DNA from 2 places in the Micromonospora luteifusca genome. Region 2 is predicted to be linked to the other one. Evidence: predicted binding sites of a transcription regulator. Region 2 holds the regulator's gene; the other holds the start of a gene.

Region 1 (11,559 bases), 3.8 Mb from region 2:
CCGCAAGGCCACGGTGCGCCGCGACCGCGGGGGCGACGAGCGCTGAGCACGCCGCCGGCGACCGCCGGGGTACGACGGTCGCCGGCGGATCGGCTCAGAAGGAGTACGGGCCGAAGCGGCCCCACGCCACCACGGCGGCGAGGACGAGCAGCACCGTGCAGAAGATGGCGCCCTGGATCTCCAACCGACGCTCGCTCTCCGTGTCCCGCTTCTTCAGGTCGCGCAGGTGCACCAGGATGGCACCGATCATGACGATGACCAGCCCGACCGCGGCGAGGGGGGTGAGCACGGTGGCGATGCCGGTGAGCGGGGGCAGTACCAGCCCGATGGCGGCCAGCACCTCGACGAAACCGAGCGCCTTCACCTGCGACGGCGGGACCGGATCCACCCACCGCATCTTGTCGCGCAGCTTGTCCTTGGGCTGGGTCAGCTTGGCCAGTCCTGCGCCGGCGAAGGCGGCAGCGAGCAGGATCTGGATGATCCAGAGCACCAGGTTCACGGGGGTTCCTCCAGGGGGACGCCTCGCGGCGAAGAGGTAGTTGAGGGTTCAAGCGAGACAGTAGACCTGTGTCCGCGTACCGAAGGACCCCCGCCGTCTCTGCAGACGGCGGGGGTCCTTGTGGTGGGAGCGTCAGACCGTGAAGAGCGCGGGGCCCTCCAGCGCCTCGACGTCGGCCGGGCGCAGCGCCAGGGCGAGCACGTCCGCCACGTCGGCCAGGGTGTGCACGGTCAGCGCCTCGCGCACCTCGGTCGGCAGGTCGTCCAGGTCGGGCTCGTTACGCGCCGGGATGATGACCTCGGTGAGGCCGGCCCGGTGCGCGGCGAGCAGCTTCTGCTTGACTCCCCCGATCGGTAGCACCCGACCGGAGAGCGTCACCTCGCCGGTCATCCCGAACTCGGGGCGGACCGGTCGGCCGGTGACCAGCGACGCCAGGGCCGTCACCATGGTGATGCCGGCGCTCGGGCCGTCCTTGGGCACCGCGCCCGCCGGGACGTGCAGGTGGATCCGCCGTCCCGCCAGGGCGTTCGGGTCGATGCCGAGCCGGCGCCCGTTGGAGCGCAGGTAGGAGAGCGCGATGTGCGCCGACTCCTTCATCACGTCACCGAGCTGGCCGGTCAGGGTCAGCCCCGGTTCACCCTCCATGCTGGTCGCCTCGATGAAGAGCACGTCCCCACCGGCGCCGGTGACGGCGAGGCCGGTTGCCACGCCAGGCACCGCGGTGCGCTCGGCCGATTCCGGGGTGAACTTCGGCCGCCCCAGGTAGCCGGTGAGGTTGTCGGTGTCGACGCGTACCGGGGTCGGGTCGGTCGCCAGCGTCACCGCCACCTTGCGCAGGATCTTGGCCAGGGCACGCTCGAGCTGCCGTACGCCGGCCTCCCGGGTGTACTCCCCCGCGATCAGCGCGAGAGCCTCGTCGGCGACGCCGACCTCGTCGGCGGTCAGCCCGGCCCGGTCCCGCTGCCGGGGCAGCAGGTGGTCGCGGGCGATGGCGACCTTCTCGTCCTCGGTGTAGCCGTCCAGGGTGACCAGCTCCATCCGGTCCAACAGCGGGCCGGGGATGGACTCCACCACGTTGGCGGTGGCCAGGAACAGCACGTCGGACAGGTCCAGGTCGACCTCCAGGTAGTGATCCCGGAAGGTGTGGTTCTGAGCCGGGTCGAGCACCTCCAGCAGGGCGGCGGCCGGGTCGCCGGCGTAACCGGCGGAGACCTTGTCCACCTCGTCGAGGAGCACGACCGGGTTCATCGAGCCGGCCTCGCGCAGCGCGCGGACGATCCGGCCGGGCAGCGCGCCCACGTAGGTGCGCCGGTGACCGCGGATCTCCGCCTCGTCGCGCACACCGCCGAGTGAGACCCGGACGAAGTTACGCCCGAGCGCCCGCGCCACGGACTCGCCGAGGCTGGTCTTACCCACTCCGGGAGGGCCGGCGAGGGCGAGGACGGCGCCGGAGCCGCGACCGCCGACCACGCCGAGATTGCGCTCGGCCCGCCGGTTGCGCACGGCCAGGTACTCCAGGATGCGGTCCTTCACGTCGGCCAGACCGGCGTGGTCGGCGTCGAGCACCGCCCGGGCCTCGGCCAGGTCGGTGTTGTCCTGGGTACGCGTGCCCCACGGCATCTCGAGCACGGTGTCCAGCCAGGTGCGGATCCAGCCCGCCTCCGGGGAGGCGTCACTGGCCCGCTCCAGCTTGCCGACCTCGCGCATGGCTGCCTCGCGGACCTTCTCCGGCAGCTCGGCGGCCTCGACGCGGGACCGGTAGTCGGCCGAGCCGTCCGGCTCGTCCTCGCCCAGTTCCTTGCGGATCGCGGCGAGCTGCTGGCGCAGCAGGAACTCCCGCTGTGACTTCTCCAGCCCTTCGCGGACGTCACTGTTGATCTGCTCGGTGACCTCCTGCTCGGCCAGGTAGTCCTTCACCCAGCCGACCAGCAGCTCCAACCGGGCGGTGACGTCCGGCGCGGCGAGCAGTTCGGTCTTCTGGTCCAGGGTCAGCCAGGGCGCGTAGCCGGCCGAGTCGGCCAGCTCGGACAGGTCGGTCATCCGCTCCACCGCGTCGATGACCTGCCAGGCACCCCGCTGCTGGAGCACGGAGGTCACCAGGGCGCGGTACTCGCGGGCGAGTTCGCGCGCACGGCCGGCGGGAGCGGGTTCGTCGAGTTCGGTCGCCTCGACCCAGAGTGCGGCGCCGGGGCCGGGCACGCCGGAGCCGATCCGGGCCCGGGACAGGCCACGGATGACGGCGGCAGGCTCACCCTCGGGCAGCCGGCCAACCTTCTCGATGGTGGCGACGACGCCGACCGGGCCGTACTCGCCGTCGATACGCGGCACGGCCAGCAGCTTGCGGTCGCCGGTCGCCCGTGCCGCGTCGATCGCGGCCTGGGTGGTCGGGTCGAGGGTCACCGGGATGACCATGCCGGGCAGCAGCACGGCGTCGGTCAGGGGAAGTACCGGAAGAGTTGCCATCGAACACCTGCTATCGCGTTGAGTTGAGCGTGTCTGACTCAAGTAACAAAGCGTTCCCCTTGTTCCGAGCTGTGACCCAGGACACTCTCCGCCCCGTCCGTCGGGTCACCCACGACCGGTGGGCGACCCGACGGGACGACATCAGGTGAGCTTGCTCTTCACCGTGTTCACGACCGAGCCGGCCACTCCCGGGTTCGTGCCGTACAACCGTGGATCTCCCGGGGGCAGCACCGGCTCCGGGGCGTTCGCGCGCGGGGCATCGTCGAATCGGAACTCGCCCTTGCCGTCCGGCGCGGGTCCGGACGCCCAGCGTCCCTGGGCGGCGTCGGTGCCCGAGGAGAAGCCCAGGTAGGTGTAGCCGTACTCCTCGGTGAGGTCGCCGGAGTCCGGGAAGGCCTCCGGCACCGGCATGTCCTCCAGGCCGTCCTCCTTGAGCTGCTCGATCGCCGCCAGCCACATGTTCTGGTGCATCGTGTCGCGGGCCAGCAGGAAGCGCAGCATCTGCTTGACGCCCGGGTCGTCGGTCATGTTGAACAGCCGGGCGACCTGGAGGCGGCCCTGCGCCTCCGCCGTGACATTGAGCTGGAAGTCGGCCAGCATATTGCCGCTCGCGGTGATGTACGAGCCGTTCCAGGGCACCCCGCTGGAGTCGACCGGCAGCGCCCCGCCGCCACCGTGGATGAAGTGCGCCGGGTTCGAACCGGCGTAGGTCGCCGCGCCCCCGGGATCCTCCGCGATCCCCTCGGTCAGCGACAGCGGTGCGCTGTCCAGCAGCCGGGTGATCATCGTGACGATCATCTCGACGTGGCCCATCTCCTCGGTGCCGACGTCGAGCAGCAGGTCCTTGTACTTGCCGGGCAACCGGCAGTTCCAGCCCTGGTAGAGGTACTGGTTGGCGACGGTCATCTCGCCCCACTTGCCGCCCAGCACCTCCTGCAGGCGGCGGGCGAACGCGGCGTCCGGACCGTCCGGTTTGGCCTCGAACTGCAGGTCCTTGACATGGCTGAACATCCGGCCTCCTCCTTGTACCCGACAATCGGTAGCGAGGCCGTTCCCGCCTCAGTGGCCCGAACGAGCCAACCCGTGTCCCCGTCGGGTCAGCGCACCGGACCGGCGATCGGCAGCAGCACCTCCAGCGCCACACCGCGCGGCTGCAGCCGGTGCACCCGCAGCGCTCCCCCATCCGCCGCGACGAGTTGCCGCACGATCCACAACCCCAGCCCGGACATCCCGCCGGCCGGCGCCGGCCGGCGCAGCGCGGCCAGCAGCGCATCGTCGACCCCACCCTCGTCGGTGACCAGGATGCTCAGGCCGGAACCGCGCAGGGTGGCGTAGAGCCCGATCTGCCCCGCAGGCGGCCCGTGCCGCAGCGCGTTCTCCACCAGGTTGATGAGCACCTGCCGGGTCCGCCCGGCCGGCACGGGGCAGGAGCCCGCCCGCCGGGTGGCCCGCGCACGCCGCCGACCGATCGGCACCAGCGTGGCGACCTCGCGCAGGATGCCCGCCAGCGCGACGGCCGGCTCCGGCTGCGGGGCCAGCGCCAGCGCTCCGATGCCGGCCGCCGCGTCGCGCAGCAGGCTCTGCAGGTGGACGGCCTGGTCACGGGCCAGCTCGGTGATCGCCCGCCGGTCGGGCCCGGTCAACTCGCGACGCTCGTCGGCCAGCGCGCGGGTCAGCGAGGTCAGGGTGCTGATCGGCGTACGGAACTCGTGGCACAACACCCGCAGGAGCAACTCGGAATCGACCTCGGGTGCTCGGATGTCACCGGGTGCCGGCTCGATTCGGCGCAACCCTCGCAGCAGGCCCTGCAAACCGTGCCGTGCGCGCATCCACCCGACTCCCCTCGTTCGGTGCGTACCCGCATGATCGGTACCCGCTGGGGAACGGCGCAGACATGCCGGGAGCCTCCACCATCCGACTCGTCGTCGTGGACGATCACCCCCTCTTCGTTCGCGGCCTGGAGTTGCTGCTCCCGATCACCTCCGAGGGCCGGGCCGAGGTCGTCGCCTCGACCGGCGACGCCGCCGCCGCCGCGGCGCTGGTCAGCCGCTGCCACCCCGACCTGGCTCTGGTCGATCTGCACATGCCGGCACCCGGTGGCATCCGGGCGGTGGCCGCGATCCGGCGGACCACCCCGGGGGTACGGGTGGTCGCGATGTCCGGTTCCGCCGACCCCGCACCGGCGCTGGAGGCGCTGCGAGCCGGTGCCGAGGGATTCCTGCCGAAGACCAGCGAACCGGAGGAACTACTCCCCCCGCTGCTGGCCATCCTCGACGGCTGGGCGGTGCTGCCGGCCGGACTGCTGCGCGCCATGCTGCGGCCCACGCACGCCACATCGGTCGACCTCGACGGCGAGGAACGTCGACTGCTGCGGGCGATCGCCGGCGGCCGCACCACCGTCGACATCGCCGAAGAACTGCACGTCTCGGAGCGGACGGTGAAACGGATGACCGCCGCGTTGCTGCGCAGACTACGGGTGTCCACCCGGGCGGAGGCGGCGGCCGTCGCCGGTCACACCGGTCTCCTCGGCGATTGAAGCCCCTTCATCGCACCGATTCGCGGTTTTGCTCGGTAACGGAATCACGACGCGCCGAATGAATAGGAGGCATATTGTTGCGGATTACCGGGGTGATAGGTCAGACTTTGGACACATCCCGCCGCACACAGGGAGTAATCGGCAATGGCGAGAAAAGTAATCACGGTCCTGACCGACGACCTCGACGGCGGCAAGGCCGACCGGACGGTCGAGTTCAGTCTCGATGGCGTGGCCTACACGATCGACGTCTCGGATGAAAATGCCGGCGTCCTGCGCAAGACACTGGATCCGTACATCAATGCGGGTCGGCGGATCGGGCGCGGTCCGGTGGACAGCACGCGTTCAGTCCGACGGCCGGGGCGACCCACCGGCGCCGGAATGGATCGGGAGCAGAACCGGGCCATCCGGGAATGGGCCGTCAAGAACGGCTACAAGATTTCCGAACGGGGCCGGATCCCGGTTGAGGTCGTCGAGGCGTACAAGGCGCGCTGACACACGAGTTGACGACGGGGTCTCGCCGGAAACGGCGGGACCCCGTCGGATTGTCCGGGCACCGAAACGACGCGGCTGCCGGTCACCCAGGGTTCTCGCCCCGGGTGACCGGCCGCCGTTCGTCCAGCCGGATCAGTTGACGTCGATACGCACCGAGTCGAAGGCGGGGGTCTGGTTGGCCCGCTCCATCATCGGCAGGCGGTGCGAGCCGTCACCGGCCCAGACCGAGCACTGCGCGGTACCCGACTCCGGCAGGCCCGGAATCTGAATCGTCACCTCGTCGGGCTGGGCGCCACCGCGGCCGTCCTCGGTGGCGACGAAGAACGCGGGCACCTCCTGCGGCTCCGGCGGGGTGGTCAGGCTGTCCAACATCCGGCACGCGGTGTGGAAGTGGCCCCGGACCAGGCCCTGGGCGTTGAGCAGCGAGCTCTCCACGTAGTAGCCACCCTGACCGGCGGCCAGGAAGCGGTCCCGGACCAGGTTGCGGGTGCTGACCCGCAGCGTGAACGCCTGGTTGCGGCCGACCTGGTCGGGGAACTGGGTGATCAGCAGGGACGGGTTGTTGGCGGCGGCGCCGACCTCACCGAACTCGGTGCTCACGCAGCGGTTGCCGATCTGGAAACCGTCGTGCGGCTGGAGCCGGCTCTCGTCGCAGTCGTTGGCCAGTACGCCGAGTCCGGCGCCGGGGGCGTTCCCACCACCGTTGTTGCCACCACCGTTGTTGCCGCCACCGGGGGTGGTGGTGGGCGTGCTGCCGCCACCGTTGTTGCCGCCCGTGTTGCCGGTGGGCTGCACCTGGCAGTCGGCGAGCTGCGCGAGACCCTGCGGCCGAGGTCCGACCCGGTCGATCGCGGTCGTGATCCGGTCCAGCACCGCGCGCCGCTTGCCGGCCAGCGGCTGGAGGATCGCGCTGCGGATGAACGCCTCACCCTTGTTGCCCTCGGCTGCCAGCCGACGGTCCGCCTCGGCGATCTGGGACTGCAACTGGGCGAGACCCCGGTCCACCTCGGCCCGCGCCTGGGCCGGCACCTGCGGCAGTTTGGCCGTCACATCGGGGCAGGCAATGGCCGTGCCGGTGCCCACCGTGCCGTCCTTGCCGTCCTCGCACTCGGGGACCGACTGCTGTCCGTCACCCCAGTGATTACGCACCCACCGACCGTTCTGCCAGGTTCGGCTGGTCGAAGCGCCAGTCGGCGCGGTCGAGCCCGGGCTCGGCTCCACGCATTGCCCAGCCGCCGGACGTGGCTTATTTGTCCGCCGGTCCTGGGCCGACGAAATCTGGGTCACGGCGACGACTCCGCCGAAGACCACGAGCGTGCCGACAACGGCCAGCAGACGCTTGCTCCGCGCGTTGCCGGATGACCGGCGCGCCCGTGTGGACCTGCGCATCGAATTGCTCTCCTTCTCGATCCGGTAGTGGATTCCTGCCCTCGGCGGACCGACGGATGTGAGATGGCACGCCACGGCGGCGACCACCGTGGCCTGACCGGTAATGCGTCGATGGCCGACGATGCCCTTTCCGCACCGTCTCCCGCGTCAGGTCGACGCGGATGGGGAGATCCTGTTCATTCGCGCAGGAGTACGGGACGGCGACCGGGAAGGTTCAACCGGCGCACAGGAAATTGCCGCGATCCGGCACGGAGCCGGTGCGCAGCAGGAGTCAGCAGGTAGAACGGGCGCCCGTCAGTCGGCGCAGAGGTGATCGAAGGCGAACCCGCCCACCAGTTCGTGGCGGCGCCGACTCAACGCGACGATCTGCGCGGTCAACTCGGTGCGCGGCAGCAGATCCGTGAGCGCATCCGTACGCAGCCGCTCGCCCACGGCGACCGTGGCGAGATCCTCGGCCAGTCGGGCCGGGTCGATGCCGCACGAAAAACGGTGCTCGGTCACCGAGACCCGCTCGACGAGGCACGCGTCGGGGCGGACCTGCACCCAACTCCACCCCTGCGCCGGCCCGTCCGCCCAGCGCACGTGCAGGCCTCGCACGATCGGGTCGGCGACCCGCCCGGCAACGTACGCCTCGACCACCGCCGCGCGGGTCAGCGCGCCGAGGTCGTTGACCGGCCCGGTCCGGCCGTCCGGCAGCCGACCGAGGATGTCCCGGAAGCCCACCGGTGCCGGTTCGTCCCCGGTGGCGGTCACCCCGGCACCGCCCGCCGCGTAGGCGCGAGCGTCGATCACGTACTCCACGAGGCGTCGGCCGTGCTCGGCCGCCCGCAACGTCGACGATCCGATCCGCAGCACCGGCAGCCCGGCGGCCGCGCTCACCGCGTCCTTGAGGCGCTCGACGCGCTGCTCCGCCGAGCCGGCGGCCGGGACCGGGCCGATCTCCACGGCGACGATCGCCCGGCCGGTGTCGGCGGCGCAGACCACGAAGTCGAAGCTGGCGCGGCTGGCAGAGCTCCACTGGCTGCCGGTGACGCCGGGCGGGCGACCCTGCACCAGGTCACTGAGCCGGCGCGCCGGATAGGCCCGGTGGTCGGCGCGGCTGAGCAGCGTGTCGCGTCCACCGTCGGCGGGCACCGCCCGCAGGAAGCCGCGGTCGTCGCTGCCGATGCTCGTCATCTGCCTGATCCATCCGCCGGTCGGTCGAGCCGGGCCGAGTCTAGGTGGTCGATCATGGTCCACCGACTTCGGGTGTGATCGGGATCACAGTCACGTGACGTTCCAGGGATGGCCCCCGGGTGTATCCAGCGACCGTCGGTAACGGGCCGGCCGGAGGTGACCATGTCGCGACAGCAGTTCGGCTTCCTCGCCGGGTTTCTCGCCGTAGCAGTCTGGGCGCTCGCCGGCGCCGGCGTGGCCGCCCTCGCCGTGCTCGCCGGCCTGCTCGGCTGGCTGGTGGTCCGGGTTCTCGACGGCGACCTCGCGGTGACCGGCCTCGGCGACCGCCACGGCGACCCGCGGCGACACCGATGACCACCCGTCCGGTCGCGGGGACGAGCCCCGGCACCAACCTGGCCACCGGGTCGGACCGTCACCCGGCCGACGCGGCGGACGTCGCACGGATCGCGGTCCAGGCAGCCGGCCTGGTGCCGGGCGTGTCCGTCGTCCGTCCGGCAGCGGTCCGCCTGGACGACCGGTCCGTCGGGCTCGACCTGCACCTGATCACCTGGTACGGGCACAGCGTGCCAACCATCGCCGAGACGGTCCGGACGGTGGTCGCCGACCGGGTGGCCGCGACCACCGGGCTCAGCGTGGCGGTGGTGACCGTCACCGTGGACGACCTGCTCGTCCCCGGCGTGGACGTCTCCGCAGCCCCCGCGACCGTCCGGCCGGCGGACGGCTGAGATGCGGAGCGCCAACCGGGTCGCCTCGCTCCTGCTGGCCGCCGCACTGCTCGTCGGCGGGTCACTGGCGGCCGTCCAGGCACTGCTGCTCGCCCTGGACCGCCCGACGCCGCTCGACACCACCGGGTGGTTCGCCACCCTGAGCAGCACCCGGTGGCGTGAACCGACGGTCCGGGCCGTGGCCGGCGCGGCCCTCCTGCTGGGCCTAGCCATCCTGATCGCCCAACTGCGCCCATGGACGCCGGTGCGGTTGCGCACCGACGAACGCGACGGCTGGTACCTGCACCGGCGCTGCGTGGAGCGGCGGCTGGCCGACGCCGCCAGCGCCGTCCCGGGCGTCCGCCGCGCCCGGGTCCGGGTCCGCCGGCGCGGCGGCCAGTGGCGCCCCCGGGTGCGCGCGACCGGCGACCCGGCGGCCCGGGCGGAGATCGAGTACGCGGTGCACCAGGAGTTGCACCGGCTCACCGCGCCACGCCCCGGCCGGATCGACGTCCGGCTCCAGCCTCGGCGGCGGCCGGCATGACCAACGCCGGGCACCGCCTGCTGTGGACCATCATCGCGCTGCTGCTGGTGGCGGGCGGCGCAGCGGCGCTGGCTGCCGGCTTCGGCACCCTGCGCGGCGCCGATCCTCAGGCGGTGCTGCTCAGCGCCGGTCTGGTGGATCGGTGGCGGACGGCCGCGCCGTGGAGCACCCTGGCCGTGGCGGTCGCCGGGGCGCTCATCGCCCTGGCCGGGCAGCGCCTGCTGGCCCGGGAGTTGCAGCGACCCGCTGGCCGGCTGCGCGGCACCCTGAGCCACCCTGGGCGCCGCCCGGGCCGGACCCGGATGGCCGCCGACGTCCTCGCCGACGCGCTGGCTCGGGACCTGACCGGCAACCCCGGTGTACGTCGGGCCCGCGTGGTGCTCACCGGTGAACCACCGCACCCCGACGTGTGGATCCGGGTGGACCTGACGGCCGACGCGCCGGCCGCCGGCGTACGCGAGCACGTGCGCGCGGCGGTCCGCCGATTCGCGGCGACGGCCGACTGCCAGCCGGCGCACCTCGACGTGACCGCCCGCGTCGAGCCCGGCCAACCCTGAGCCAGGGCCGCGCCCACCCGGCGGGCATGATCGGTGCCGGGACGGGTGGCGGACGGAGGTACTCGGGGTGCGGGTGGTGTCGCTGGTGCCGTCGCTGACCGAGGCGGTGGCGATGACCCTGCCGGGAGTGTTGGTCGGGGCGACGGACTGGTGCAGCCACCCAGTCGGGCTGGACGTCGCCCGGGTTGGCGGTAGCAAGTACCCCGACCTGGACCGGGTCCACGCGCTGCGGCCGGACCTGGTGCTGCTGAACGTGGAGGAGAACCGCCGGGCCGACGCGGACGCGCTGCGGGCGGCCGGCGTGCCGGTTCGGGTCACCTATCCGCGTACCGTTCCGGGTGCGTTGACCGAGCTGGGCGAGCTGCTGGCCGAGCTGGGTGCGTCGGCGGAGCCGGCCTGGCTGCGGGACGCCCGCCGGGCGTGGGCCGAGCCGCCCCGGCTGGCACCGCCCCGCCGCGCGGTGGTGCCGGTCTGGCGGCGTCCCTGGGTGGTGCTCGGCGGTGACACGTTCGCCGGTGACGTGCTGCGCCGCCTCGGCGTGGTCAACGCCTACGACGAGCACCCCGAGCGCTATCCCCGCCCGAGCATCACCGAGCTGCGCGAGCGGGAGCCGGAGCTGGTGGTGCTGCCCGACGAGCCGTACGACTTCACCGCCGACGACGGGCCGGAGGCGTTCCCTGGCGTACCGTGCGCTCTGCTCTCCGGTCGGCATCTCACCTGGTACGGCCCCTCGCTGGCCGAAGCACCCGCGGTGCTGGCCGACCAACTGTCCCGACCGGTTCTGGCCCGCTGACCCCGGCGTCTCAGTGGACAGTCCGGCTGCTCAGCCGTGGGCCCCGGGACGACGCGCGACCACCACGCTCGCGCCGATGGAGACCGCCAGGGTCAGCACCACCACCGCGAGGGTCAACCAGACCGGCAGCTTGCCCACCGGCGTCTCGGCGAGGATCAGCTTCAGCCCCGCGAAGGCCAGCAGCAACGCCAGCCCGTAGCGCAGGTAGCCGAAGTGTCGCAGCAGGCCCGCGAGGCAGAAGTAGAGGCTGCGCAGCCCCAGTACGGCGAACGCGGTGGCCGACCAGACCAGGAAGGTGTTGGTGGTGATGGCGAGGATCGCCGCCACCGAGTCGATGGCGAAGACCACGTCGGTGGCCTCGATGGCGACGAGCGCCACCAGCAACAGCGTCGCCACCCGCCGGTCT
Region 2 (11,559 bases):
GCGCGCCCGGGCGCTGCGCAGCAGCTCCCAGGGCACCGCGTCGGCGTACCGGGCGGCGGTGGTGACGAAGAGCCAGAGATCGGCGGCGGCCAGCAGTTGGGTGGCGAGCGCCCGGTTGGCGTCGACCACCGAGTCGATGTCGGGCGCGTCGAGGAACGCCAGCCCGGCGGGCAGGGCCGGGGCGGTGACGAGGTGCAGGGCGCGCGGATCGTCACTCGGCTCGGTGGTGCGGGTCAGCCCGGGCAGCAGGTCACCCTGCCGAAACCAGGCCGAGTCGGACGGGTTGCAGACCAGCACCGGGGACCGGGTGGTGGGTCGGAGCACGCCGGCGGCGCTGACCCGGGCCTTGACCAGGCTGTTGACCAGGGTCGACTTGCCCGCGCCGGTGGAGCCACCGACCACCACGAGCAGGGGGGCGTCCAGTCGGGCGAGCCGGGGCAGCAGGTAGTCGCCGAGCTGGTCGGTGAGGGCGGTCGCGGTGTGCCGGGCAGGGCCGGCGGAGGGCAGTGCGAGGGGGTACCGGGTCGCACCGATCGCCTCCCGGAGGCCCGACAGCGCGCCGGGGAGGCTGTCCTCCCCGGTGGTGGCGGGGGGCTCCTCCGCGGCGTCCGGCGGGCCGGTGCGGGCTGCGACGGCGGGCGCGCCGGAACGGGTGGCGGGATCGCCGTGCGTCGTCACCGCTAAAGCGTGCCCGACCGATGCAAGAGAAGACAACCGGACGGTAATAACGGCTGGGTTGCGTCGGGTTGACTCAACCCAACTTGACGATTCGCCAGCGCGTGGCACTATTGAGTCAAGTTCACTCAACTTGTGGTGGGGCCCGCTGCGGGCGGTGCTCGCCAGGCAGCACGGGCGATGCCCGTCACCTGCACAACCTTACGAAGCGAGGAAGCGAAGATGGCACGTGCGGTCGGTATCGACCTCGGCACGACGAACTCCTGCGTCAGCGTTCTCGAGGGCGGTGAACCCACCGTCATCGCCAACGCTGAGGGGTCGCGGACGACTCCGTCGATCGTCGCGTTCGCCCGTAACGGCGAGGTGCTCGTCGGTGAGGTCGCCAAGCGCCAAGCGGTGACCAACCCGGACCGGACGATCCGGTCGGTCAAGCGCGAGGTCGGCACGAACTGGTCCGTCGACATCGACGGCAAGAAGTACACCCCGCAGGAGATCTCGGCCCGGACGCTGATGAAGCTCAAGCGGGACGCCGAGGCGTACCTGGGCGAGCAGATCACCGACGCGGTGATCACCGTCCCGGCCTACTTCAACGACAGCCAGCGCCAGGCCACCAAGGAGGCCGGTGAGATCGCCGGCTTCAACGTGCTGCGGATCGTCAACGAGCCGACCGCGGCCGCCCTGGCGTACGGGCTGGACAAGGGCTCCAAGGAGCAGACCGTCCTGGTCTTCGACCTCGGCGGCGGCACCTTCGACGTGTCGCTGCTGGAGCTGGCCGAGGGCGTCATCGAGGTCAAGTCGACCAGCGGTGACAACCACCTCGGTGGCGACGACTGGGACCAGCGGATCATCGACCACCTGGTCAAGACGTTCCGCGGTGAGCACGGCATCGACCTCGGTCAGGACAAGATGGCCCTCCAGCGCCTCCGTGAGGCCGCCGAGAAGGCCAAGATCGAGCTGTCCGCCGCCACCACCACCAACATCAACCTGCCGTACATCACCGCCGGCGCGGCCGGCCCGCTGCACCTCGACGTGACGCTCACCCGCGCCGAGTTCCAGCGGATGTCGCAGGACCTGCTGGACCGCTGCAAGGGCCCGTTCGAGCAGGCTGTCAAGGACGCCGGGATCAAGATCTCCGACGTCGAGCACGTCATCCTGGTCGGCGGCTCGACCCGGATGCCCGCCGTGACCGACCTGGTCAAGCAGCTCACCGGTCGCGACCCCAACAAGGGCGTCAACCCGGACGAGGTGGTCGCCGTCGGCGCCGCCCTCCAGGCCGGCGTGCTCAAGGGCGAGGTCAAGGACGTCCTCCTGCTCGACGTGACCCCGCTGAGCCTGGGCATCGAGACCAAGGGCGGCATCTTCACCAAGCTGATCGAGCGCAACACCACCATCCCGACCAAGCGCTCCGAGGTCTTCACCACGGCGGACGACAACCAGCCGTCGGTGCTGATCCAGGTCTTCCAGGGTGAGCGGGAGATCGCGGCCTACAACAAGAAGCTCGGCACCTTCGAGCTGACCGGCCTCCCGCCGGCGCCGCGCGGTGTGCCGCAGATCGAGGTCGCCTTCGACATCGACGCCAACGGCATCGTCAACGTGCACGCCAAGGACCTGGGCACCGGCAAGGAACAGAAGATGACGATCACCGGCGGCTCCTCGCTGCCGAAGGACGACATCGAGCGGATGCGCCGGGACGCCGAGGAGCACGCGGAGGAGGACAAGCGCCGCCGCGACGACGCCGAGACCCGCAACGTGGCCGAGGCGCTCCAGTGGCAGACCGAGAAGTTCCTCGCCGAGAGCGGCGACAAGCTGCCCAGTGAGAACCGCGAGCAGCTCACCGAGGCGCTCGGCGAGCTGCGCGGCGCCCTCGGCGGTCAGGACATCGAGAAGATCAAGTCCGCGCACGAGAAGCTGGCGCAGGTCTCCCAGCAGGCCGGTTCGCTGCTCTACTCCCAGCAGGCCGAGCAGGGTCAGCAGCCGGGTGGCGAGGCTGGCCCGGGTGCGACCGGCCCGCAGGCCGGCGCGCAGACCGGCGGCGCCGACGACGTGGTCGACGCGGAGATCGTGGACGAGGACGGCAAGAAGTGACCGTCGGCCTCCGACACGTATCCACGGCGAATGGGATGAGGTAGCCGCATGACGCAGAAGCCACGAGCCGCCGACCCGGGCGACACCGGGTCGACGCCGGGTGGCTCCGCGCCCACGGAGCCGACCACCGGCGACGGGGAGCGGGTCGTCATCCGTAACAACCGCAAGCTCGTCGACACCTCCGAGCCGGAGGGGACGGCCGCCGACGCCGAGTCCGGGGTGCCGGCCGAGGGTCTGGTCGAGGACGCCGAGGTCGTGGTCGACGAAATCGAGATCGAGGTCAACTCCACCGACGGTCCGGAGCCGTCCGGTCCGCCGGTGGTGGACGCCCCGGCGCAGCCGGTGGACGGCGGCGGCGTCTCCAGCTCGTTCGGCGCTGAGCTGGAGGCGCTCCGGGCCGAGCTGGACGAACGGACCAGGGATCTGCAGCGGGTGTCGGCGGAGTACGCCAACTACCGCAAGCGGGTCGACCGGGACCGCAACCTGGTGCAGGAGCAGGCGACCGGTTCGGTGCTGGCCGCGCTGCTGCCGATCCTGGACGACCTGGACCGGGCGCGGGAACATGGCGACCTGGTCGGGCCGTTCGGCACGGTGGCGGAACAGCTCACCACCGCGCTGGGCAAGTTCGGCCTGAACGCCTTCGGCGAGCAGGGCGATCCGTTCGACCCGACCCGGCACGAGGCGGTCGCGCACCAGACCTCGGCCGACGTCAGCGAGCCGACCTGCGTTCAGGTGATGCGGCGCGGCTACCAGCTCGGTGAGCGGCTGCTGCGCCCCGCGCTGGTCGCGGTCGCGGATCCGGAATAGTGCGAGACAGTGACCGGGCCGTCCCACCCACCGCGCAGCGGTGGGTGGGACGGCTGGGCCGCGATGGTCGAAAGGGGGTGGACCGGTGAGTTCGAAGGACTGGATCGAGAAGGACTTCTACGCCGTGCTCGGCGTGGACAAGGCCGCCTCCGCGGATGACATCAAGAAGGCGTACCGCAAGGTGGCCCGGGAGTCGCACCCGGACCACAACCCGGGCGACCCCAAGGCCGAGGAGCGGTTCAAGGCCGCGTCCGAGGCGTACAACGTGCTGTCGGACTCCGGGCGCCGTCGCGAGTACGACGAGATGCGCTCCCTGTTCGGCTCAGGTGCGTTCCGACGCAACGCCCGGGGCGAGGGGCAGCCGGGCGGCATGCCGTTCGACGTCTCCGACATGTTCGGCGGCGGTGGCGGTGACCGTCGCTTCGGAGGCACCGGCTTCCAGGACCTGTTCAGTTCGATCTTCACCGGTGGCCAGGCCGGTGGGCAGGCGGCGCCGCGCGGTCCAGGTCGTGGTCGCGACGTGGAGACCGAGGTGGCGCTGGACTTCGGTGACGCGGTGCGCGGGGTGACGCTGCCCCTGACGCTGCGCGCGCCGGGCGTCTGCGAAACGTGTCACGGCAACGGGGCCAAGCCCGGCACCCAGCCGCGTACCTGCCCGGTCTGCCATGGTGCCGGCGTGACCACCCGCAACCAGGGGTCGTTCAGCTTCTCCGAGCCGTGCCGCAACTGCCAGGGTGTCGGCACGGTGGTCGAGGAGAAGTGCCCGGAGTGCCATGGCAGCGGCGGTGTCACCAAGACCCGCACCATGAACGTGCGCTTCCCGGCCGGGGTGGCCGACGGTCAGCGGATCCGGCTGGCCGGGCGCGGTGAGCCGGGCGAGCGCGGCGGCCCAGCTGGTGACCTGTTCGTACAGGTCAAGGTTCGGCCGGACGAGCTGTTCGGGCGTACCGGTGACGACCTGACGCTGAGCGTGCCGGTCACCTTCGCGGAGGCCGTGCTCGGCACGGACCTGCGGGTGCCCACGCTCGACGGCGCGGTGACCCTGCGGGTTCCGCCGGGGACACCGAGCGGGCGGGTGCTGCGCGCCCGGGGCAAGGGTGTGGTTCGCCGCGACGGGCAGGCCGGTGACCTGCTGGTCACGTTGGACGTGGTGGTGCCGGCCCGGTTGTCCGACGAGGCACGCACAGCGTTGGAGGCGTTCGCCGAGCAGAGTCCGCCGGCGGCCCGGGAACATCTCGACGCACGGGTGCGTCGAGTCGGTTAGTCCGGTGGAATGGACGCGGAGGTGAGCGGGATGTCGGGCGAGTTCCTCGGTTCAGGCGACCCTGCCTACGAGGCCAAGGTGCTGATGATCTCGGTCGCGGCTCGGATGGCGGGGATGCACCCACAGACCCTGCGCCAGTACGACCGGCTGGGGCTGGTGCAGCCTGGCCGGGCCGCTGGCGGCGGGCGTCGGTACAGCGTCCGCGACGTGGTGCTGCTGCGCGAGGTGCAGCGGCTCAGCCAGGACGACGGGATCAACCTGGCGGGCGTCAAGCGGATCATCGGGTTGGAGCGGCTGTTGGAGCAGGCGCAGCAGCGGGTGGCCCGACTGGAGGCGGAGTTGGACGCCGCGTACCGCCGGGTGGCCGAGCTGGAATCACTGGCCCGCTTCCCGGGCCGGGATCTGGTGCCGACAAATCGCACGTCCACCGCGCTGGTGGTCTGGCGACCTCGCCGTACGCCCGATCGCTGACCTGCCGCTCCTTCCGGATCTGTCTCCTCGGCCCGGACTGCGCCGGATTCCCGGCGCGGTCCGGGTCGCTTCGGTAGCCTGTGAATACGGGTCCAATCGGCTTAATTCGGACCCGCCGGCATGGCGAGGGGGAGCGATGGCGGAGCAAGCGAAGAACGTGGCACAGCAGACCGAGGATCGGCTGGAAGACCTGGCCGAGACCGTCCGCAAGAAGTTCGACAGGGTGACCGAGGGGACCTACCGGGACCGGGTGGTCGCGGGCCGGTTCGCCGAACAGGGCGACCGCGGCGGCGACAAGGGCCGAGCCGGGACTGAGCGCAAGCAGGACTGAGCGGTGACCGACGTGCGGGCCGGGACTCACGGGGGGTCCCGGCTCGTTCGCCGTCCTCGGTCGCGGCTGGGCGCGGTTACCGACACCGACCGCTGCCGTGACCGCCTCAGCCGAGGCGGCGGTTCTCGCGGACCAGGCCGCCCTCGCACCAGTCCCGGTAGGTGAACAGATCCGGTCGGGCCAGCAGCACCCGCCCGTTGTGCGCCCAGATCTTCATCAGCTCGTCGCCGTCCCGCTCGGCCTGCTCGACGAGCTTGCGGAAGCGACGCTTGGGGTGTGCGCGGAAGTTCGTCCGGATGCCGTCGGCCGCGTAGATGTAGAGACAGTGCAGCGCGAAACGCCGGGCCGGGCAGGTCGGATCCATCGCCAGCTCGAAGAGCGTCAGCACCAGTCGGTCGCCGGAGACCAGCAGGTCCCAGTCGGGTGGCATGGAAGCCAACGGCACCGAATCGGGCTGGTACGCCCAAGCTCGCAACTCCGCCGGGCTGGGATCGACGGGGTTGGCGAAGCCGTGGAACGTCGACTCCTGCACGCTCACCGGCCAACCTTCCGCTCTCGCCCGCAGTGGGTCCCGCCCACCCGCGAACGCTGGCTGCTGGGGCGAAACGGTAACCCGCCGTCGGGTGCTGCGGTAGTACCTGTGAGGAGCAATTCAACAACCGTTGGTCTGGTTGGATCGTCAGTCGTGGATCGGCACCGGCGCCGGCCGCTGGGCTGCCGCCCGGCTGCGCAGCCACCGCTTGAACCACGGGAAGTCCGGCAGCCGGGCGAGTATCGGCCCGGTGACCACGGTGATCAGGACGTACGTCGCGGCCAGTGCTGCCAACCGAGGCTCGACGCTGCCGGCGGCCACCGCGAGGCCGGCGATGACGATGGAGAATTCTCCTCGGGGTACGAGTGCCAGGCCGGCCCGCCATCGGCCGGGTTCGGCGATGCCGACCCGGCGGGCCGCCAGGTAGCCGGTGAGCGTCTTCGTCGCCATGGTGACGACGGCCAGGGCGAGCGCCGGCAGCAGCACCGGTGGGATGTCCCGTGGGTCGGTGACGAGGCCGAAGAACACGAAAAAGACCGCGGCGAACAGGTCCCGCAGCGGCGAGAGCAACTCGGTCGCGTGGTGCGCCACCGGACCGGAGAGCGCGATGCCGACCAGGAACGCGCCGACCGCCGCCGACACCTGCAGCTTCGCCGCGAGCCCAGCGATCAGCAAGGTCAGACCGAGTACGCCGAGTAGCAGCGCCTCCGGGTCCTTCGCCGACAGGGCGGACGAGATGAGGTGGCCGTAGCGGATGGCGACCACCAGCACGAGCAGCACCGTGCCCACCGCGACGGCGAGTGCGATGCCGCCGCCGAGCAGACCGGTGCCGGCCAACACGGCGGTGACCAGCGGCAGGTAGAGCGCCATCGCCAGATCCTCGATCACCAGGACCGAGAGGATCACGGGGGTTTCCCGGTTACCGAGTCGTCCCAGGTCGGCGAGGACCTTGGCGATCACGCCGGAGGAGGAGACCCAGGTGATGCCGCCGAGCACCAGGGCGGCGACCCAGTCCCAGCCGAGCAGCAGGGCGAATGCCGCGCCGGGCAGTGCGTTGAAGACGCCGTCGATCAGGCCGGCCGGGGCCGCCGAGCGGAGGTTGCCGACCAGTTCGTTGGCGGAGTATTCGAGGCCGAGCATCACCAGCAGCAGGATGACGCCGATCTCGGCGCCGACCGCGAAGAACTCCTCGCTGGCGGCGAGCGGAAGCAACCCGCCGTGCCCGAACGCCAGGCCGGCGAGCAGGTAGAGAGGAATGGGTGAGAGGCCTACCCGGCGGCTGAGCCGGCCGAGGACACCAAGCAGCAGCAGTAGCGCGCCGACTTCGACGAGCAGAGTGGTGGAATCGTGCATCCGCCTCAGCCGTCCGGGTCACTGTCGGCGAGGATGGCGGACACGCCGTCGAGACCCCGTCGGGTCCCGACAACGACCACCACGTCGCCGGCCGCGAAGCGGAAGGAGGGGAGTGGCGAAACGATCACTTCGCCTTCGCGCAGCACCGCCACGATGGAGGCGCTGGTGCGGGTACGCGCCTTGGTGTCACCGAGCTTCCGGTTGACGTACGGGGACCCGGCCGTGATGGCGATCTGCTCGGTGAGCAGGCCAGCGGCCTGCTCGCGAAGCCCGGAGAGTTGGCCGAGCATCAGCGACGCGCCGAGGATGTCGGCCAGCGCCTCAGCCTCGTCGTCGGTCAGCGGAATGTCTGCCTGGCAGGCGTCGGGATCGTCGGGGTCGTAGAGGACGAGATCACGACGGCCGTTGCGGTGGGAGACGACGCCCAGGCGGCGGCCGGACTCCGTCACCAGATCGTGACGCACTCCGATGCCCGGCAAGGCAGTTTGTTCAACGCGTACTCGCACCAGTCAAGGCTACCGCTTGGTGAACAAAGGCTAGATCTTGGATGGAAGCGCCCTTCTGGTTGACCCCGCCGGCCCCTCGGCGTCCCGGCCCGCCCCGGCCGCCCGCTGCCCCTCACCCGGGCCTGCGGGCCCCTGCCCGGCGGGCTGGTGCCGTTCCCCGTCCCGCCGACCTTCCGGGTGGGGGCCCTGCGTTCCACCGGACTCCGGTCGCTGCCGGTCGCTTGGCGCGGGGCCACCAGCTCGAGATCCAGGTCCCCCAGCGCTCGGTCCCGGACCTCCGGCATGAGGTCCAGGGCCCCCAGCAGGCGCTGCCGCGTTGCCGGGACCCGACGCTGGGCGACCCGGTCCCGGGCGAGCAGAACCTTGTCGAACACCGTCGGCGAACGTGCCCACCTGCTGGCCCGGTTCGTCGAGCACGCCACCGGAGCGCGCCCCGACGCCCGCAGCCAACTGCTGCGCGCCGCGCTGCCCGGCGTCAACCGCGTCGGCGGCCGTCCGAGCGAGCGCCTCGATGATCTGCGGGTTGTTGTCGAGCGTGTCGAGCGCTCGCCCCAGGATGTTGGCCAACTGCTCCAACCGCACCCGCAACTGCGCCTCGGCGTGCACCCCGTTGACGTCCAGCTCGCCACCGTTCAGGTGCACCCGAACGCCGGCGTCGACCTGCAGGAGGTTGGCCACCCGGGCCCGCAGCGAGAGGTCGGCGTCCAGCCCGTCGACCGCCAGCCGGATCGCGTCGACGGAGACCTTCGGAATGTCGAGCAGGACGTCCGGATCCACTCGGTCCGGCTCCCGCTGCTGCGCGTTCTCGCTCATGCTCTCCCGCCCCGCCTGCACACCGGCCCGGTCATCCGGGCCGTTCGGCGCGGTTACCCGCTTTCCGGCGGCACATCCCGTCCGTGACCGCTCTCGGCACCGCATTTCGGCGGTCACGGCTCGACAACCGAGTGTCCGGAACCGGGCACCGTGCGAAGCTGCGCACCCAGGCATCAGCCGGTATGGTCCGGGCCTATGGGACAGGAGATGACTGATCCGGCCGACATTCGACAGGACGCCGACCGGTTCTCCCTACGGTGCAGCTTCCTCGTCCCGGCCTCCGCAGAGCACGCGTTCAGGGTCTTCACCGACGAGCTGACCGACTGGTGGGTCACCGAGTACACCTGGTCCGGTCCCGATGCCCTCGCGGAGCTGGGCATGGAGCCGCGGGCCGGCGGCATGCTCTACGAGCTCGGCCCGTACGGCTTCCGCGCCGACTGGGGCCGGGTGCTCACCTGGGACCCGCCACGCCGACTGGTCTTCGTCTGGCAGATCGGCCCGGACCGGGTGCCGGTGCCGGACCCGGCCCGAGCCAGCGAGGTCGAGGTGCTGTTTCTGCCCGAGGGGTTGGAGCGCACCCGGGTCGAGCTGGAGCACCGGCACTTTGACCGGCACGGCGAAGCCGCCGAGGGATACCGCAAGGCGCTCACCGCCGGCTGGCATGAGCTGCTCACCCGCTACGTGACCGCAGTGTCGCGCCACCGCCCCACCCCCGCCTGACCGTCGCCGTCACGCGGTCGGTAAAGGCAGACCTGCCGACCGCCGGCCGTTGCGCGCTCGTCAGCGGCCGAGCTGCCGTTCCGGAGCGGTGGTGCCGCCGAGGTCCCGACCACCCAGGTCCGCGTGGCGACCTGCCTCTGCCCCGGAGCCGAAGCCGGTGCCGCCCAGCCTGCGTGGCGGCGCGGTGCGCAGCCGTGGGTATTCCTCGGCGAGCCGTCGCTGCACCCGGTCGGACCGGTCGGCCAGCACCAGCGCCACCGACGGTGCGCCCGACTCGCTGGCCGCCGCCGTCTCCGCCGCCCAGAGCCGGCCCCCGATCACCTGCGCGAAGCCGGCCAACCAGGACCGACGGAAGGCAGCGGGATGGTCGTCCGCAGGCACCGCGGTGGCGGCCAGGCCGTGCGCCGCCTGCACGAGCAGTGAGGTGAAGAGCAGGTCGACCCGCTCCAGGTCGCTGGCGAAGCCGAACAGGTGCAGTGCGAAGCCATTGCCCTGCCGGCGGCGTACGCAGCGGCAGCGCAGTGGTTCGGCGACCGCGGCGAGCAGGCCGACCTTGTCGCGGGCGTACGGGGCGACGATGTCGAGGACCCGGTCGCCCACTGGGTCGGTGGTCGGGTCACGAGCGGCGAGCAGCGCCCGGTCGACGCCGTAGCGGGCGATCAGCTCGGTCGCCTTGGCGGTGAACGCGGCCGACTCGGCGGGCGTACAGGCCGGGTCCTCGGCCTGGGCCAGCAGCTTGCGAACCTTGCTCAGCATGGCCTCGGACATGCCTACAGAGCTACCACATGGGCCGGACACCGCAGGGCGCACGCCGCAATCAATCGATGACTATCATCGTCACGGTCGGATGATCAGTCCAATACAGACGGTCCACCAACTCTTCCGGAGGCATGCATGTCATCCCCAACCGCTCGCCTGTTCGCCGTCGCCACGGCCACCGCGCTGCTCTTCGCCGGCACGCCCGCGCGGGCCGAACCGGTCACACCTGTCACACCGACCGCGAGCGGGGCGAACGCGTTCGCCCCGCTCGCCACCTGCTACGGCGGGGCGGTCCGGTCGTACTTCGAGACCGGCCGCTACGGCGGCTCGGCCGGCCAGTACCGCACCACGACCCGCTGTCGCGACATCAACGTCCGCAACGCGAGCGTGTACGCCACCGAGGCGTGCGTGATCTTCGTCGACAAGACGAGTGCCTGTAACTACTGGACCTACCTGCCGGCCAACTCGGGCTGGATCACGGTGGCGACCGACGTCCGGGACGGGGTCAACTTCCGGGTCCGCTTCGAGAACCTGCGCTACGAGTACGAGCCGCTGATCGCGTACCACGCCTTCTGAGTGGTTCGCGCGGTCGCGGCGTCCGCCCCCCGACGGACGCCGCGACCCGGCGGCCTGTCACCCGGCTCGGCTGCGCAGGGTGGCGATCGTCGAGCCAGCGAGCGTGAGCAGGCAGTCGGGGAGCAGCCCATCCGCTGCCGCGGCACCGAACAGCGCCTCGCCAGTTGGTTCGTCCCGATTGGCGTACGCGCTGACGAAGCGGGCCACCCAGCGGGTGTCGTACTCCGCCTGGTCGATGCCCGGGAAGTCCAGCGCCGCTCCGCTGGCCGCCGGGGCGTCACCGAGCATCGTCGCGGCCAGGCACCAGGCGACCCCGTACGCGCCACTCAGGCCGGCCCGGTCGACGACCGCGTCGAACGCTCCCACCACCGCGTCTCCATCGCCGGTCAGCGCCGAGCGGAGCACCGCGGCGGCGTCGTCGAACGTCTGCTGTGGTAGGTCCGTCACCCAGCGCACAGTAGGACGCGTGGTCAAGGCCTCAGGACGACCGTTACTCTCCGTGTTCAACGCGAGCTACCTGCGCTTTACGCCACCTCCACGGTCCCGCAGCGGGCCTGGGCACGCTAATGTGCGCAGCGGACCTTCGCCGGAGGAAGGACGACCATGCTCGTATCACGCCGCTCGCGGGTGGCCTCACTGGCAGCCTGCGCGACGATCCTGCTTGCCA

The links. The regulator HspR, encoded in region 2, represses chaperone genes until heat shock. The targets are predictions, from matches to a motif close to TTGAGTNNNNNNNACTCAA.
Region 1: the regulator HspR is predicted to act here: its motif matches at 2,986-3,004, upstream of lon (endopeptidase La).

Annotation. Positions count from the first base shown of each region.
Region 1 is NZ_JAFBBP010000001.1:7,085,778-7,097,336, forward strand. Features, by position in the region: gene JOD64_RS32230 (DEAD/DEAH box helicase) at 1-46, shown strand, start outside; gene JOD64_RS32235 (DoxX family protein) at 95-499, opposite strand; gene lon (endopeptidase La) at 632-2,962, opposite strand; gene JOD64_RS32245 (manganese catalase) at 3,104-3,973, opposite strand; gene JOD64_RS32250 (sensor histidine kinase) at 4,060-4,791, opposite strand; gene JOD64_RS32255 (response regulator) at 4,857-5,498, shown strand; gene JOD64_RS32260 (histone-like nucleoid-structuring protein Lsr2) at 5,643-5,990, shown strand; gene JOD64_RS32265 (hypothetical protein) at 6,123-7,379, opposite strand; gene JOD64_RS32270 (DUF2726 domain-containing protein) at 7,674-8,555, opposite strand; gene JOD64_RS32275 (hypothetical protein) at 8,718-8,909, shown strand; gene JOD64_RS32280 (Asp23/Gls24 family envelope stress response protein) at 8,906-9,280, shown strand; gene JOD64_RS32285 (DUF6286 domain-containing protein) at 9,282-9,803, shown strand; gene JOD64_RS32290 (hypothetical protein) at 9,800-10,360, shown strand; gene JOD64_RS32295 (helical backbone metal receptor) at 10,428-11,153, shown strand; gene JOD64_RS32300 (TerC/Alx family metal homeostasis membrane protein) at 11,184-11,559, opposite strand, start outside.
Region 2 is NZ_JAFBBP010000001.1:3,324,572-3,336,130, forward strand. Features, by position in the region: gene JOD64_RS14935 (GTPase family protein) at 1-678, opposite strand, end outside; gene dnaK (molecular chaperone DnaK) at 898-2,760, shown strand; gene grpE (nucleotide exchange factor GrpE) at 2,809-3,567, shown strand; gene dnaJ (molecular chaperone DnaJ) at 3,653-4,831, shown strand; gene JOD64_RS14955 (heat shock protein transcriptional repressor HspR) at 4,862-5,302, shown strand; gene JOD64_RS14960 (hypothetical protein) at 5,439-5,633, shown strand; gene JOD64_RS14965 (hypothetical protein) at 5,740-6,171, opposite strand; gene JOD64_RS14970 (cation:proton antiporter) at 6,313-7,518, opposite strand; gene JOD64_RS14975 (cation:proton antiporter regulatory subunit) at 7,524-8,024, opposite strand; gene JOD64_RS14980 (hypothetical protein) at 8,388-8,924, shown strand; gene JOD64_RS14985 (SRPBCC family protein) at 9,033-9,557, shown strand; gene JOD64_RS14990 (DUF2786 domain-containing protein) at 9,618-10,325, opposite strand; gene JOD64_RS14995 (hypothetical protein) at 10,452-10,892, shown strand; gene JOD64_RS15000 (hypothetical protein) at 10,950-11,339, opposite strand; gene JOD64_RS15005 (ABC transporter substrate-binding protein) at 11,496-11,559, shown strand, end outside.